Regions from separate parts of the Actinomadura rugatobispora genome, predicted to be linked through region 2. Evidence: riboswitches for the same ligand, from Rfam matches in the RefSeq annotation. Region 2 holds a riboswitch; each other region holds the start of a gene.

What was found. Region 2 has a riboswitch for cyclic di-AMP ahead of ACZ466_RS15765 (NlpC/P60 family protein). Riboswitches for the same ligand answer to the same signal wherever they lie in the genome.
Region 1: it holds a riboswitch for cyclic di-AMP, as region 2 does, so the genes downstream of both, ACZ466_RS36060 (CHAP domain-containing protein) here and ACZ466_RS15765 (NlpC/P60 family protein) in region 2, are expected to answer to the same signal.
Region 3: it holds a riboswitch for cyclic di-AMP, as region 2 does, so the genes downstream of both, ACZ466_RS23515 (coiled-coil domain-containing protein) here and ACZ466_RS15765 (NlpC/P60 family protein) in region 2, are expected to answer to the same signal.

What each region holds. Positions count from the first base shown of each region.
Region 1 covers NZ_AP029191.1:8,031,885-8,036,088, reverse strand. Annotated here, with positions in the region: gene ACZ466_RS36065 (C40 family peptidase) at 1-812, shown strand, start outside; cyclic di-AMP (ydaO/yuaA leader) riboswitch at 1,407-1,548, shown strand; gene ACZ466_RS36060 (CHAP domain-containing protein) at 1,558-2,331, shown strand; gene ACZ466_RS36055 (MDR/zinc-dependent alcohol dehydrogenase-like family protein) at 2,370-3,641, shown strand; gene ACZ466_RS36050 (M48 family metallopeptidase) at 3,638-4,204, shown strand, end outside.
Region 2 covers NZ_AP029191.1:3,688,305-3,692,508, forward strand. Annotated here, with positions in the region: gene ACZ466_RS15750 (RDD family protein) at 1-220, opposite strand, end outside; gene ACZ466_RS15755 (RDD family protein) at 229-1,086, opposite strand; gene ACZ466_RS15760 (amino-acid N-acetyltransferase) at 1,090-1,638, opposite strand; cyclic di-AMP (ydaO/yuaA leader) riboswitch at 1,960-2,080, shown strand; gene ACZ466_RS15765 (NlpC/P60 family protein) at 2,117-3,076, shown strand; gene ACZ466_RS15770 (class I SAM-dependent methyltransferase) at 3,388-4,017, shown strand; one part of gene ACZ466_RS15775 (IS5 family transposase) at 4,078-4,204, shown strand, end outside.
Region 3 covers NZ_AP029191.1:5,302,485-5,306,688, forward strand. Annotated here, with positions in the region: gene ACZ466_RS23505 (DUF2199 domain-containing protein) at 1-14, opposite strand, end outside; gene ACZ466_RS23510 (hypothetical protein) at 94-315, shown strand; gene ACZ466_RS23515 (coiled-coil domain-containing protein) at 1,233-2,177, opposite strand; cyclic di-AMP (ydaO/yuaA leader) riboswitch at 2,181-2,357, opposite strand; gene ACZ466_RS23520 (S8 family peptidase) at 2,496-3,665, opposite strand; gene ACZ466_RS23525 (serine/threonine protein kinase) at 3,813-4,204, opposite strand, start outside.

The DNA of each region.
Region 1 (4,204 bases), 4.3 Mb from region 2:
ACAACCAGGTGCAGGAGAAGCTCAAGGTCGCCAAGAAGAAGTGGCAGGCGACGCAGAAGGCGGGCAAGGAGGAGCTGACCACCTTCAACGAGCTCCAGGGAAAGATCGCCCAGATGGCGGCCGCCGCGTACAAGGCGGGCAACACCGGTGACGTGGCCGGCTTCGTCGGCGCCGACAACCCGCAGGCCGTGCTCGACCAGGCCGCGGTCTTCGAGCACCTGTCCCGCAACCGCAGCTCCGAGCTGGCCCAGTTCCTGGGGTCGGCGCAGCGGCTGCGGCGCGAGCAGGCGCAGGCCAAGGCCGCCTACGACGAGGTGGCCAAGCAGGCCAAGGACCTGAAGGCGCAGAAGGCCGAGGTCGAGAAGGGCGTCCAGAAGCAGAAGAAGCTGCTGGCCCAGCTCGGCGAGACGACCTCCTCGGGCGGGGGGACGGGCGGCAGCTACACCGGCCCGGCCAGCGGCTCGGCGCGGGTCGCGCTCAACTTCGCCTACGCCCAGCTCGGCAAGCCGTACTCCTACGGCGCGGCGGGCCCGAGCTCCTACGACTGCTCCGGGCTCACGATGAAGTCGTGGGGCGCGGCGGGCGTCGGCATCACCCGGACGACCAACTCGCAGTACGCGGCCACCAAGCGGGTCGCCAAGAGCGCGCTGCAGCCGGGCGACCTGGTGTTCTTCAACAACCTCGGCCACGTCGGCCTGTTCGTGGGCGGCGGCAAGATGATCCACGCCCCGCGGACCGGCAAGAACGTCGAGGTCGTGAGCATCACCTCGGGCTACTACCTGTCGAACTACTTCGGGGCCGGGCGTCCCTGACGCGCCGGCCCGCCGCACCCCCGGTGCGGCAGGGCCTCCGTAGCGGTCGGCGCACGCGCCGTCACAAGATCCATAGCAGGGCTTCGCCGCCGGACCGGGTTATTCCTGGTCCGGCGGCTTTTTGTCCCCTATTTGCCTTCTCGTCGACCTTTGCTATGTTGTGTCCCATTCCGGCGCCCCCCAGGCGTCGCCCGGCCCCGCGCGGCATGTCCGCCCCGGGCCCTGCGGCACCCCCCAGGTGTCGTCCCCGCTCCGGCGCCCTCCAGGTGCCGACCCCCGACTCGGCCCCGTCCAGGTGCCGCGTCCTTTCCCAACGGCCGGCCCGGCCGCACCGTGAGCGCATGTTCGGCGCGCATGGGCGCTGAGAGCGCGTCACGGCGGTCCCCCCATCGGGCCCTGGCCGCGGGCGAGACCCGATCACGGGTCGCCCCCCATAAGCACGGCGTGGCCGCCCGACCCCTGCCCTCGTGACGCCCGACCCCCTTGTTCACGAGGAGCTCTGGGCGGCCACGCCCTCCCAACCCTTCGACCCGCCCGGGTGCGCGTGCGCACCGGGTGACCTGACCGATCCCGAAAACAGGGTGCCCGTACGACGGGCGCCCACCGCCGAGTCCGCGAGAAGCGGAGCCGGGGACCCACGTCCCATCCGGGGTGAATCGGCCTCTCACCAGGCCGTAGGGCAGCTTCCACGCCCGAACCCGTCAGCTAACCCGGCAGGCGGCATGGAAGCTGAGGAGTTCCCGCAGTGGCAGGAAAGCATCGCACGCCCCAACCCCCGAGCATCACCCTCCGTATCACCGGTCGTCTCGTCGCCGGAGCCGTCGTGGTCGGCCTCGCCGCCGCCACCGCCCAGGCGTCGCTCAACGACACGGGCGGCCCGTCCCCCCAGCGGTCCGCCGCCATGATGGCCGCGGGCGCGGAGAGCAGGACCGAGCCCGAGACCCGGAAGGGCGCCGAGAAGGCGTCCGAGTCGTCGTCCTCGTCGTCGTCCTCCAGCTCCGCCAAGGCCAAGGCCGCCAAGCGCGAGAGGCCCACGGCGCAGGACGCCATCAGGCTGGCCCGCGAGCAGGTCGGCATCTCCGAGGACGGCGGCGGCGAGACCAAGTTCCAGGACTGGTACAAGTCGACCGACCGCGCCAAGGAGACCGTGGCGCGCGACGGAGGCTCCCTCGAGGGCTACAGCGACGCCGCGTGGTGCAGCATGTTCATCTCCTGGATCGGCGACCGGATCGGCCTCAGCGACCAGCTCGGCATGGACGCCTGGACGGTCGCGCACGCCGAGTGGTTCAAGGACCACGACCGCTGGGGCACCGAGCCCCGGCCGGGCGCCATCGTCTTCTTCAACTGGGGCGGCAGCAAGGACGTCAACGACATCGTGCACGTCGGGATGGTCATCAAGGACAACGGCGACGGCACGGTGAAGACCGTGGAGGGCAACACCAGCAACGCGGTCATGGTCCGCGAGCGGTCCACCGGCTCCATCGTCGGCTACGGCTACCCCGAGTACGCCAAGTCCTAGGGATAGGCCCGCGCGCCCGCGCACATAGGATCTCGCGCATGGAAGCCCAGCGCGCACGCGGAGTCCCGCGGCGGAAGGCCCTGGTGGCCATCGCCGCGGGCTCCGCCGTCTGCGCCCTGGGCGGCGGCGCGGCCCTCACCGCCGCCACCTCCGAAGAGACCGGCGGGCGCCCGGCCGGTACGGACGGCCCCGATGTCGGGCAGCCCGACCCGAACGCGGTCGCCGCCGTCCTGGCCAACCGTGCCCGCGCCGTACGCGACCGCGACCGCACCGCGTTCATGGCCACGGTCGCGGCCGCGCCCGCGCCGTACCGGCAGGCCCAGGCCGCGATGTTCGACAACCTGCTCAAGCTGCCTCTGGAAGGGTGGCGGGAGCGGTTCGAGCGGGTGGTCTCCACCACCGGGGGCGCCGCGCTCGTCCAGACCACGGTGGGCTACCGGCTGCGCGGCCACGACGACGACCCGCTGCGGCGCACCCGGCACCTGGCGTTCGCGCCCCGCTCCGGCACCTGGACGATCACCGGCGACGGCACGTCCCGCGGCCGCACCGACGACCCCGAGATCTGGGACGGCGGGCCGCTCACCGTGGTGCGCGGCCGCACCGCGCTGGTGGCCGGCGACGCGCCCGGCCTGGCCGGGATCGCCCGCCGCCTGGACGCCGCCGTGCCCACCGTCGCGCGGCTGACCGGCGCGGCGGCCGTCCGCGGCTGGCGGGACCGGGTGGTCGCGCTGGTGCCGGGCGACGACCGGCGCGCCGGGGCGCTGGCGGGAGGCGACCGCGACCTGGCGGAGATCGCCGCGCTTGCCACCGTCGCGCCCACGTCCGGCGGACCGGGGGCGGACCGGATCGTCATCGCCCCCGGCGTCTTCGGCCGCCTCAACGACCTGGGGCGCGACGTCGTCCTGACGCACGAGCTGACGCATGTCGCCACCGGCGGCGCCCGCGACGGCCGCACCCCGCTCTGGCTCATCGAGGGCTTCGCCGACCACGTCGGCTACCACGGCCGGGACGTCGCCGTGCGGTCGGCCGCGCGCGAGCTGGCGCGCGAGGTCGCCGCCGGGCGGCTGCCCGCCGCCCTTCCGGGCCGGGCCGCCTTCGACGGCGCCTCGGGCCGGCTCTCGCAGTCCTACCAGGAGGCCTGGCTGGCCTGCCGGATGATCGCCGAGCGGTACGGTGAGGCGAGACTGGTCCGGCTCTACCGGACGGCGGGACGGCGTTCCGAGACCGCGGCGCTGCGCGAGGTGCTGGGCGTCAGCCCGGCCCGTTTCACCGCCGGCTGGCGTGACTACCTGCGGAGGGAACTGCGATGAGCGCCGAGCCCGGGCAGGCGGCCGACCGGCGTTCGCGGCGGGCGGCCGCGGTCGCGGCGGTGGTGCTGTTCGCCGCCGTCGGCGCGGTCCTGGCGTTCACCACGCCGTGGAACCCGATGCCCGGCCACGTGCCGGGCGGCGCCGCGCCGGTGGACCCGGCCCGCGACTTCAGCGCCGCCGAGATCGCCCGGTCGCGCGCGTTCGACGCCGCGCTCGCGCCGCGCGCCTACACCAGCCTGGTCACGGGACTGGCCCTGGTGCTCGTGCTGGGCCTGACCCCGCTCGGCTCCCGGTTCATCGCGTGGACGACCGCGCGGGTGCGCCGCTGGCCGCTGCGGGTGGCGGTGGCGGCCGTGGTGCTCACCACGCTGCTGCGCCTGGCCGCGCTGCCGTTCTCCGTCTGGGGCGAGGCCATCCTGCGCCGGTACGGACTGTCCACGCAGTCCTGGCCGTCCTGGCTCGTCGACCAGGCCAAGTCGCTCGGCGTCACCTGGGTCGTGTGGACGCTCGCGCTGGTCCTGCTCTACTGGGCGCTGCGCCGGTTCCCGCGCTACTGGTGGACG
Region 2 (4,204 bases):
CGACGGCCGGCGGCGCGACGACGTCGAAGTCGGCGGCCGGCACCACCTCGCGGACGACCGCCACCACGGGCAGCCCCACCACGAGCGTGTCGACGATCCGGGCGAGCAGCCGCTGCCCCGGCTCGGCCAGGCCGGGAACGACCTCCGGGAGCGGCCCCTCGTCAGGAGGCCCCTCGTCGGGGAGCGGGTCGGCCTTCGGTGACTGATCCGCCGCCGCCATGTCCCGCCTTACTCCCTGTACTCGGAGTACTCGTCGTAACCCGCATCGCCGTCCTCGACCCGCTCGTCGATGACAAGCGTGCCCGCGAAGCGGTCGTGCAGGGACTGGTGCAGAGGCTGGTCCCAGATCGCCCACAGGTAGGCCATCAGAGCGCCGATCCAGACCAGGAGCATCCCGTACGCCAGGTAGTCCCACACCATCACGGCCAGGACCAGGAAGAAGAACCCGCCGATCAGGTAGCCCACGTGGATGATGCCCGCGCGCCACACCGCCTGGGTGGTCGTCAGGGCGTCACCGGCGGGACGCACCTGGACGACGCCCAGGTGCAGCATCCGCTTGCCGAGCGTGCGCCCCCAGAGGGAGAGCTGCACCGCCTCGTAAATGAAGGGCAGCACCGACAGGACCGCGAACAGCGTGAAGATGATGGGCCAGTTCCAGATGCCGCCCTCGGTGTCGGTCTTGCTGCCCGCGCTGTCCAGGCCGATCGTGCCGATGACGATCGGCAGGACGAGCGCGAACCCGAACACCGCCACCAGCGCGTTGTCGAGCAGGCGTGCGCCCGCGCGCCGGTAGATGGGGGCGAGGGGCAGGCTGGCGGCCTCGGAGACGTCGTCCTGGTCGCCGCCGTAGTACCCCTGGTCCTGGTACCCCTGGTCCTGGACGGGCTGCTGCTGCCACCCCTGCTGCTGGGGAGGCGGCGCCTGGTTCTGCCACTGCGGCTGGTTCTGCCACTGCTGTTGTTGCGGCTGCTGCCATTGGGGCCCCTGGTAGGGCGGCGGCGGGCCGTACGACCCCTGTCCCTGTCCCTGCGGCGGGCCCGGCTGCGGCGGCTGGGAGTGCCTGCCGCGTCGGGGGGATCTACTCATCGGTCAGTCCTCCAGGCGAAGCAACATCCGGGTATTGCCCAACGTATTCGGCTTGACCCGGTCGAGGTCCAGGAACTCTGCCACGCCTTCGTCGTAGGAGCGGAGGAGTTCTTCGTACACCTCTGGTGAAACGGGAGTCCCGAGGATGGGACGGAACCCGTGACGCCCGAAGAACTCCACCTCGAAGGTAAGACAGAACACCCTTCGCACGCCCAGTTCCCGTGCCGTGTCCAGCAGGCGGGCCACGATGCGGTGACCGATCCCGCGTCCCCCGTATCCCCGCTCGACGGCGACCGAACGGACTTCCGCGAGGTCCTCCCACATGACGTGCAGCGCGCCGCATCCGACGATCCGGCCACCGCCGGGGGCCACAGGGCCGTCCCCCTCCGGTACGGGAAACCTCTCCTCGGCGACCCAGAACTCCTGCACGTCCTCGTAGAGCTTGACGGTGGACTTCTTGAGCAGGCGGCGCCCCGATCCCGCGTACAGGCCGACCAGCCGGCTGATGTCCTGGACGTCGGCGGTGCGGGCACGCCTGATCACGACTTCCACAAACAACCGACGTTATCGGACGGCCGCGGCCCGTCCCGACGAAGGGTGTGAGCGCGCGGAACGGTTCTGGGGGACGGCGGGCAAAATACGGCAAAGCACAACCCAAATACCAGACATACCAGTCATTCAACTCAGAATCGGTCACGGCACCTGGGTTTTCGTCACATCCGGTTGGCACGCCCCTCCGGTTCCGTTAGTCTCCTGCGCTGACATCGGCCGCCGGGACCGATCGCCGGGACATCCGCCCGGACACGGGCGGCCGGACCGCCGAGTCCACGGGCCGCCGCCAGCGTTCCGGGAGCCGGGAACCCAATGTCGGAAGCGTTCCGGGAGCCTCCCGGAGCCGAGACCGACCGGGGTCAATCCGCGTCCATCGCCGCGGACGGGCTGCTCCTTGCCCGCACCCGTCAGCTAACTCGGTAGGCGGACGAGGAGAGGAGAGTTGGTGGAGCGCTCGCGCCCTGGTTCCTTTTCGCGCATGAGACCGGCCGCACGGCTGCGCGCCGGCACGCTGGCCGGCACCGTCGCCGCGATGACCGTGCTGGCACCGCCCGTCGCGGCGCACGCCGACCCCGAGCCGTCCACCAAGGAGCTGCAGACCCAGGCGCACAAGCTCGCCGACCAGCTCGAGCAGCTGACCGAGCAGTACAACGGCCTCAAGGTCAAGCTCCAGCAGTCGCAGCGGGCCGCCAAGGTCGCCACCGACAACGCCGCGCGCCAGGAGAAGGCACTGCAGGGCGTCCGCGAGAAGCTCGGCAGCCTGGCCGCCACCAGCTACATGCAGGGCGGCGCCACCGACCCCACCGTCTCCTTCGTCGCCGCCCAGGACCCGCAGGCCATGCTCGACCAGGCCGCGACCCTGCGCTACTTCGCCACCCAGGACGGCACCCGCGTCGCGAGCATGATGCAGGCCATGCAGGCCGCCCAGCGCGCCCGCAAGTCCGCCGACGAGCGCTCCCAGCAGGTGGAGAAGCTGCGCGGCCAGCTCGACTCGCAGCGCAAGAAGGTCACCACGCTGTATGAGAAGGTGCGTGGCAAGCTCGTCAAGCGCGACCCCACCCAGCTCGCCAAGCTGCCCGTCGTCGGCAGCGGCAAGGCCGCGCAGGCGCTGCGGCTGGCGATGACCAAGATCGGGCGCCCGTACGTGTGGGGCGCCGAGGGCCCGTCCACCTTCGACTGCTCCGGCCTGATCATGTGGGCCTACAAGCAGGTCGGGATCAGCCTGCCGCACTACACCGGCAGCCAGTGGAACGCCGGCACGCACATCTCCAAGAGCCAGATGCAGCCGGGCGACCTGATCTTCTTCTACTCCGACCTGCACCACGTGGGCCTGTACGTGGGCGACGGCAAGATGCTGCACGCCCCGCAGACCGGTGACGTGGTGAAGATCGCCCCGATCGCCGGTCGCCCGTTCGCGGGGGCGGTCCGGGTCGCCTGATCCCTCTCGAAAACCATCCGGAAGCGGCACACCTCAAACACCAAACCCATCTCGCCCGCAGGGGGGTTCGCCCACCCAGGCCGCTGGCCCGCCCGGACCTCGCCCGCCGGGAGGCTCGCCCACTCGGAGCGCCCGCCCACTCGGGGTGCTCGACCGCGGGGGGTTCGCTCGCTCAAGGCGCTCGGCCACCCAGAGCACTCGCCCGCTAGGGCCTGTCCCGTGATCATGTGATCGGACAGCCAGACCTTAAGGGGTTGGGGGACACGGGGCCGAGAAACTGCGAACGTGCGCGGATGCTAGTTTCCTTCCCCGTGATGGAACATCAGGACGACACCCGGGCGGCCTACGACGGGGTCGTCAAGCTGTATGCGTCGATGTTCGCTAATCAGTTGGAGACGCAGCCGTTCTCGCGGAACATGATCGGTACCTTCGCTGAGCTGGTGCGCGGGACGGGGAACCTGCGGGCAGTCGACGTCGGGTGCGGGCCTGGACATCTGACGGCCATGCTGCACGATCTGGGGCTGGACGCCTTCGGGCTCGACTTCTCCCCGGGCATGGTCGACCACGCCCGGCGGGCCCATCCGGCGCTGCGGTTTGATGAGGCGCGGATGGAGGCCCTGCCGGTCGAGGACGGCGCGCTCGGCGGCGTGCTGGCCCACTACTCGATGATCCACACCCCTCCTGGGGATTTGCCCGCGCTGCTCGCCGAGCAGGTGCGTGTGCTGGCACCGGGCGGCCTGCTCCTGGTCTCGTTCTTCGCGACCGACGGATCGGAGCCGGTCCGCTTCGACCACAAGGTGACGCCCGCCTATAGCTGGCCAGCGGACCGGTTCGCCGAGTTGCTGGCCGGGGCCGGGCTCCTCCCGTTCGCCCGGCTGCTCCACGACCCGGCCTCCGAGCGGGGCTTCCTCGACGCCCACTTGCTGGCCCGCCTCCCCTAGATCGTGCCCGTGGCCTTTGGGGGCGGTTTGGTGTAGATCATCCATGTGGATGAGGAACGTCTGAAGCGTCATGATCTGACGGATGCGGAGTGGCTGCTGTTGGAGCCGCTGCTGCCGTCACAGACCGTGCATGGAGCTCGGTGGAATGATCATCGGACGGTGATGAACGGGATCTTCCATCGGACGC
Region 3 (4,204 bases), 1.6 Mb from region 2:
ACATGGCTGGACATGCAGGGGAGCCTATTCGGTCGGGCCGCCGCCGGCCCGCGCTCACGACCGACTGATCGCGGAACCTGGCATCATCGCCGGATGACGCCCTCATGGACGATCCGGCACTTCTCCCAGGCGAATCCGAAGGGGCGGGACCAGGGTGACGTGCCCGCGCTGCTGCGGAGGGTCGCCGACTCCATCGAGGAACTGGGCCCGGTCAAGGTGCAGGACCTCATCCTGCACGAGGAGATCACCGAGGACGGGCCGTGGGTGAGCGCGACCGTCTACTTCCACCCCGCCGACCCCGCCGGGGCCTCCTAGCCGCGCGGGGTGCGGTCCCAGAGCCGGAGGCCCGCCGGAGGCGCGGTACTCGCTATCTTGTTCGCGGCGGCGGGGTCGTCCGCACGGTAAAGGGTGGGACCCGGGGTGCGGACTGGGCCATCTGCCTCGTCGCTTCGAGCTCCGGCGGCGCGCACCACGTGACCGCCGTTCGCCGGAGGGCCGGCCGGCGGCCGCGCGATGGTTAGCGTCTACCTGATAGATAAGCGGCCATCCCGCAACGACCGTCACGGGCGCGGAATGGGCTTCCCAGAGTCAGAGGCCCCCGCCGGAGGCGAATGAACCTGGGCTATGTGCCGAAGTTCTAGACTTCCGCGTCTATCCGACAGCGTTTCCTGCACGGCAGCGGCCTTCCCAGGCCCAAGCCCGGCCTGTCGGCGATCCAACCCGGCTCCGGCGACAACCTGGGCTGGCATCTGGATCAGCTTTCACACTTTGAAGGCATCCACGACCCCATCGACCCTGAACAAGAGGCACCCGTGCGCCAAGTGGTCATCGACACATCCGACCCCAGCACCCTGACCGTCTACGTCATGGCTTTCAACACCTGACACCATCGACTCGCACTGCACCATGGGTGCCGGGTGATGGCACAGCCTCCTAGAAAGCGGCGCGAGCGCCCAAGCGAGACGGCGAAATGATGGCCGATTCCTTTGACCCTGCCTTGGCGGGTCCCGGACGATAAGCCCGTCACGGCGCGGCTGGTCTTCACGACTCGTCAGCGCACGCCGATCAGCCGTACTGAGGCCTGGAAACCGGTCCTTGAGCGGGCCGGTGTGCCGTCGATGCGCGAGAACGGGTACCACGCGCTTCGCCGGCGTCCTACTCGAACGCGGCGTCGACATCCGGACGTACACGCACCTGATGCGCAAGGCGAGCGCATGACCTGCGCCCCCGGTCTAGAAGACCGAGATGTGGACGTGGTCGAAGTGGTTGGCGGTGGTGCCGCCGCGGTTCTCCATGCTGCGCCAGCCGGGGCTGCGCATGTCGTAGATGCGCTGGCGCCAGATCACGTACTTGATGCCGAGCCTGCTGGCGTTGGCGATGGCGTACGCGGCGGTCTGGTCGCCCTGGGCGCGGCCGTTGGCCGAGGGCATCGAGCCGCCCGTGCTGACCATGAAGTCGCAGGCCTGGCCGGTGGCGTGGTCCTGGGCGTCGACGCCGCCGCGGAAGCAGCCGATGGTGGGGAACGGTCCGAACTCGATGTCGATGCTGTTCTTGGCCTTGAGCATGCGGGGGGTGACCCCGCCCATGCCGACGCTGGGCGACTCCGGCTTGTACTTCTTGACCAGCGCCTTGATCCTGGCCTTCTCCTTGACCAGGTCGCGGATCTCCTTCTCGAGCTCCTTGATCTTCTGCTCGGCCTCGCGCTTGGACTTCTCCTGCTCGTTCACCAGCTTCTGGATCTGCTGCACCTGGGCGGACTGGTTCTGCGCCACGTGGCTGACCAGGCTGAGGTTGCTGAGCGCGTTGGAGGGGTCGTCGCTGGAGAGGACGTTGACCGAGGGATCGGCGCCGCCCGTCATGTACTGGTTGGCGGCGAGCTGGGCGACCAGGCCGCGGGCGGTCTGGAGGTCCTTGCTGAGCACCTTGGTCTTGTCCAGGGCCACCTTGACGCTGTACCGGGTGTCCTTCAGCTTCGCCAGGTCGCCGCCGTACGCCTTGTCGAGCTTCTCGATCTGGGCGTTCAGCTTGCGGATGCGGCCCGCGTCGCCGGGCTCGGCCTGAGCGGGGGGCGCGGTGCCCGCGGCGAGCGGCAGGGCACCGGCGAGCGCCGCGAGTGCCAAGGCGGGACGCCGTAGCCGGGCGGGCCAGCGGCGGGTGGAGTTGGGGGTCTCCTCCACGTCCTCTCCTCTCCTCGATCGCCTACCGGGTTAGCTGACGGATTCGGGCCGGGAGTCAGCCCTATCACCGCCCGCGGTCACGGGTGGTGAATTCACCCCGGCCGGTCTGGTCCGGGGGCGCGCCCCCGGACCTGATGGCTGTGGGTCCCCGGCTCCCGGGCGGGGTAGCGCCGCGGGACTCGGCGTGGCCGGCCGCCGCCCCGCCCGAAACGGGCGGCTCGGCGGCCGGATGCCAACGAACTGTAAGATCCTCGCCAAGATTAAACCCCAGCGGCACCTGGGATGGCTCGATGGCCGGGCCATCCTACGTGACCGGGCTCACAGACCCGCTTTGTAGAGGAGCCGGTTGGCGGTCCCGGACGGCAGCCGTCCGATCTTTCCCTTTGTTGAGTTGTCGTTCAGCCATTTCTGCACCTGCGGGAACGTGGCCCCGCGGTTGCCGGCCAGGTAGAGCGCCGCGACCCCGCTCACGTGCGGTGCAGCCATCGACGTGCCGGAGATCGTCGACTTGCCGCCGCCGGGCCAGGCCGAGGTGATCCCGTAGCCGGGCGCGAAGATGTCGACGCACGAGCCGTGGTTCGACCAGGTGGCCCGGTTGTCGTAGATCGTGGTCGCGCCGACCGACATCACCCAGCCCGCGCTGGACGGCGAGGTGTTGCAGGCGTTCTGGTTCTCGTTGCCCGCCGCCACCGAGACGAAGACGCCCGACTGCGACAGCTGCTGCACGGCCGTGTTGAGCGCCGCCGACTTGGGGCCGCCGATCGACAGGTTGGCCACGGCGGGCTTGGCGGCGTTCTGCTGCACCCACTGGACGGCCTGGACGATGGTCGACACCGAGCCGAAGCCGTCGGCGTCCAGCACCCGCAGGCCGCGCACGTTGACGTTCTTGGCCACGCCCCAGGTCTTGGCGCCGATGGTGCCGGCCACGTGCGTCCCGTGCCCGTTGTGGTCCCAGCCGTCGCCGTTGAACTCCGGCGCGACCCAGACCGTCTTGGCCCGGCCGCCGAACTCGGGGTGGCTGTGCGCCAGCCCGGTGTCGATCACGTAGGCGTTCACGCCGGTGCCGGTCGAGGTGTAGGTGTAGGACTTCGACAGCGGCAGGGGGCGCTCGTCGATGCGGTCCAGGCCCCAGGTGGGGTTGCTCTGCGTGGCGACGAGCTTGACGACCTGGTCGTGCTCGATCGCGGCCACCGCCGGGTCGCGGCGCAGCTTGTCCAGCTGCGCGGTGCTCAGCTTGGCGGCGAAGCCGTTCAGCACCCCGTCGAAGCGCTTGACGGAGGTGGCGCGGACCCGCTGGGCCGCCGAGGCGGTGGACGCCCCGGACTTCAGCGTGACGATGTACCGGCCCGGCAGCGGGGTGCCCCGCGCCGCGGTGACGGTGACCGGCTCACCCGCCCCGGGGGCTGCGGAGGCGGGCAGGACGCCGGCGGCGGTGACGCACGAGGCGGCCGCGCCGACGACGAGGACCCTTCGGTGGACAGTCCGCAAGAGTTCTCCTTCTCTCCGGCGGGACCGTACGCGGTGCCCGCGGGTGGCCGAGATGATCGATCGGCCCGGAGGTACCTTAATGGATCTCCTGCGAAAAGAGCCCTTAAATCACGCTTAAATCGGCATTCCGGCCGGAGGTGGCACGGGTCAGCCGCGGGTGAGCTTTCCCTGGTATCCGAGCTGCGGCTGGCCGGGCGTGCTCCAGGCGTACTGGAGGGTGCCGTCCGGCTGCCGGCTGACCTGCACGGTGCCGTTCGTGCACGGCTTCGGAATGGCCAGCGCCATGGTGAGCTGCCGGTTCGTCCCCTCGGTGAGGGTGAGCGTCCCGGTGCAGTGGCTCCGCGGGTACACGGCCTTGGCGGTCTTCTCGCCCGCCGTGAACGTCACCTCGATCGGGAACGAGGCGCCCCGGGAGGGATTGACCGCTGTGCCCTTCCACGTTCCGGAGAACCCGTCGGGGACGGCGCTCACCGGACGGTCGTCGGGCGGCGCGGCCCCGGGTCCGGGCGAGCCGCCGGCGTCGTCCCGCCACTGCGGCA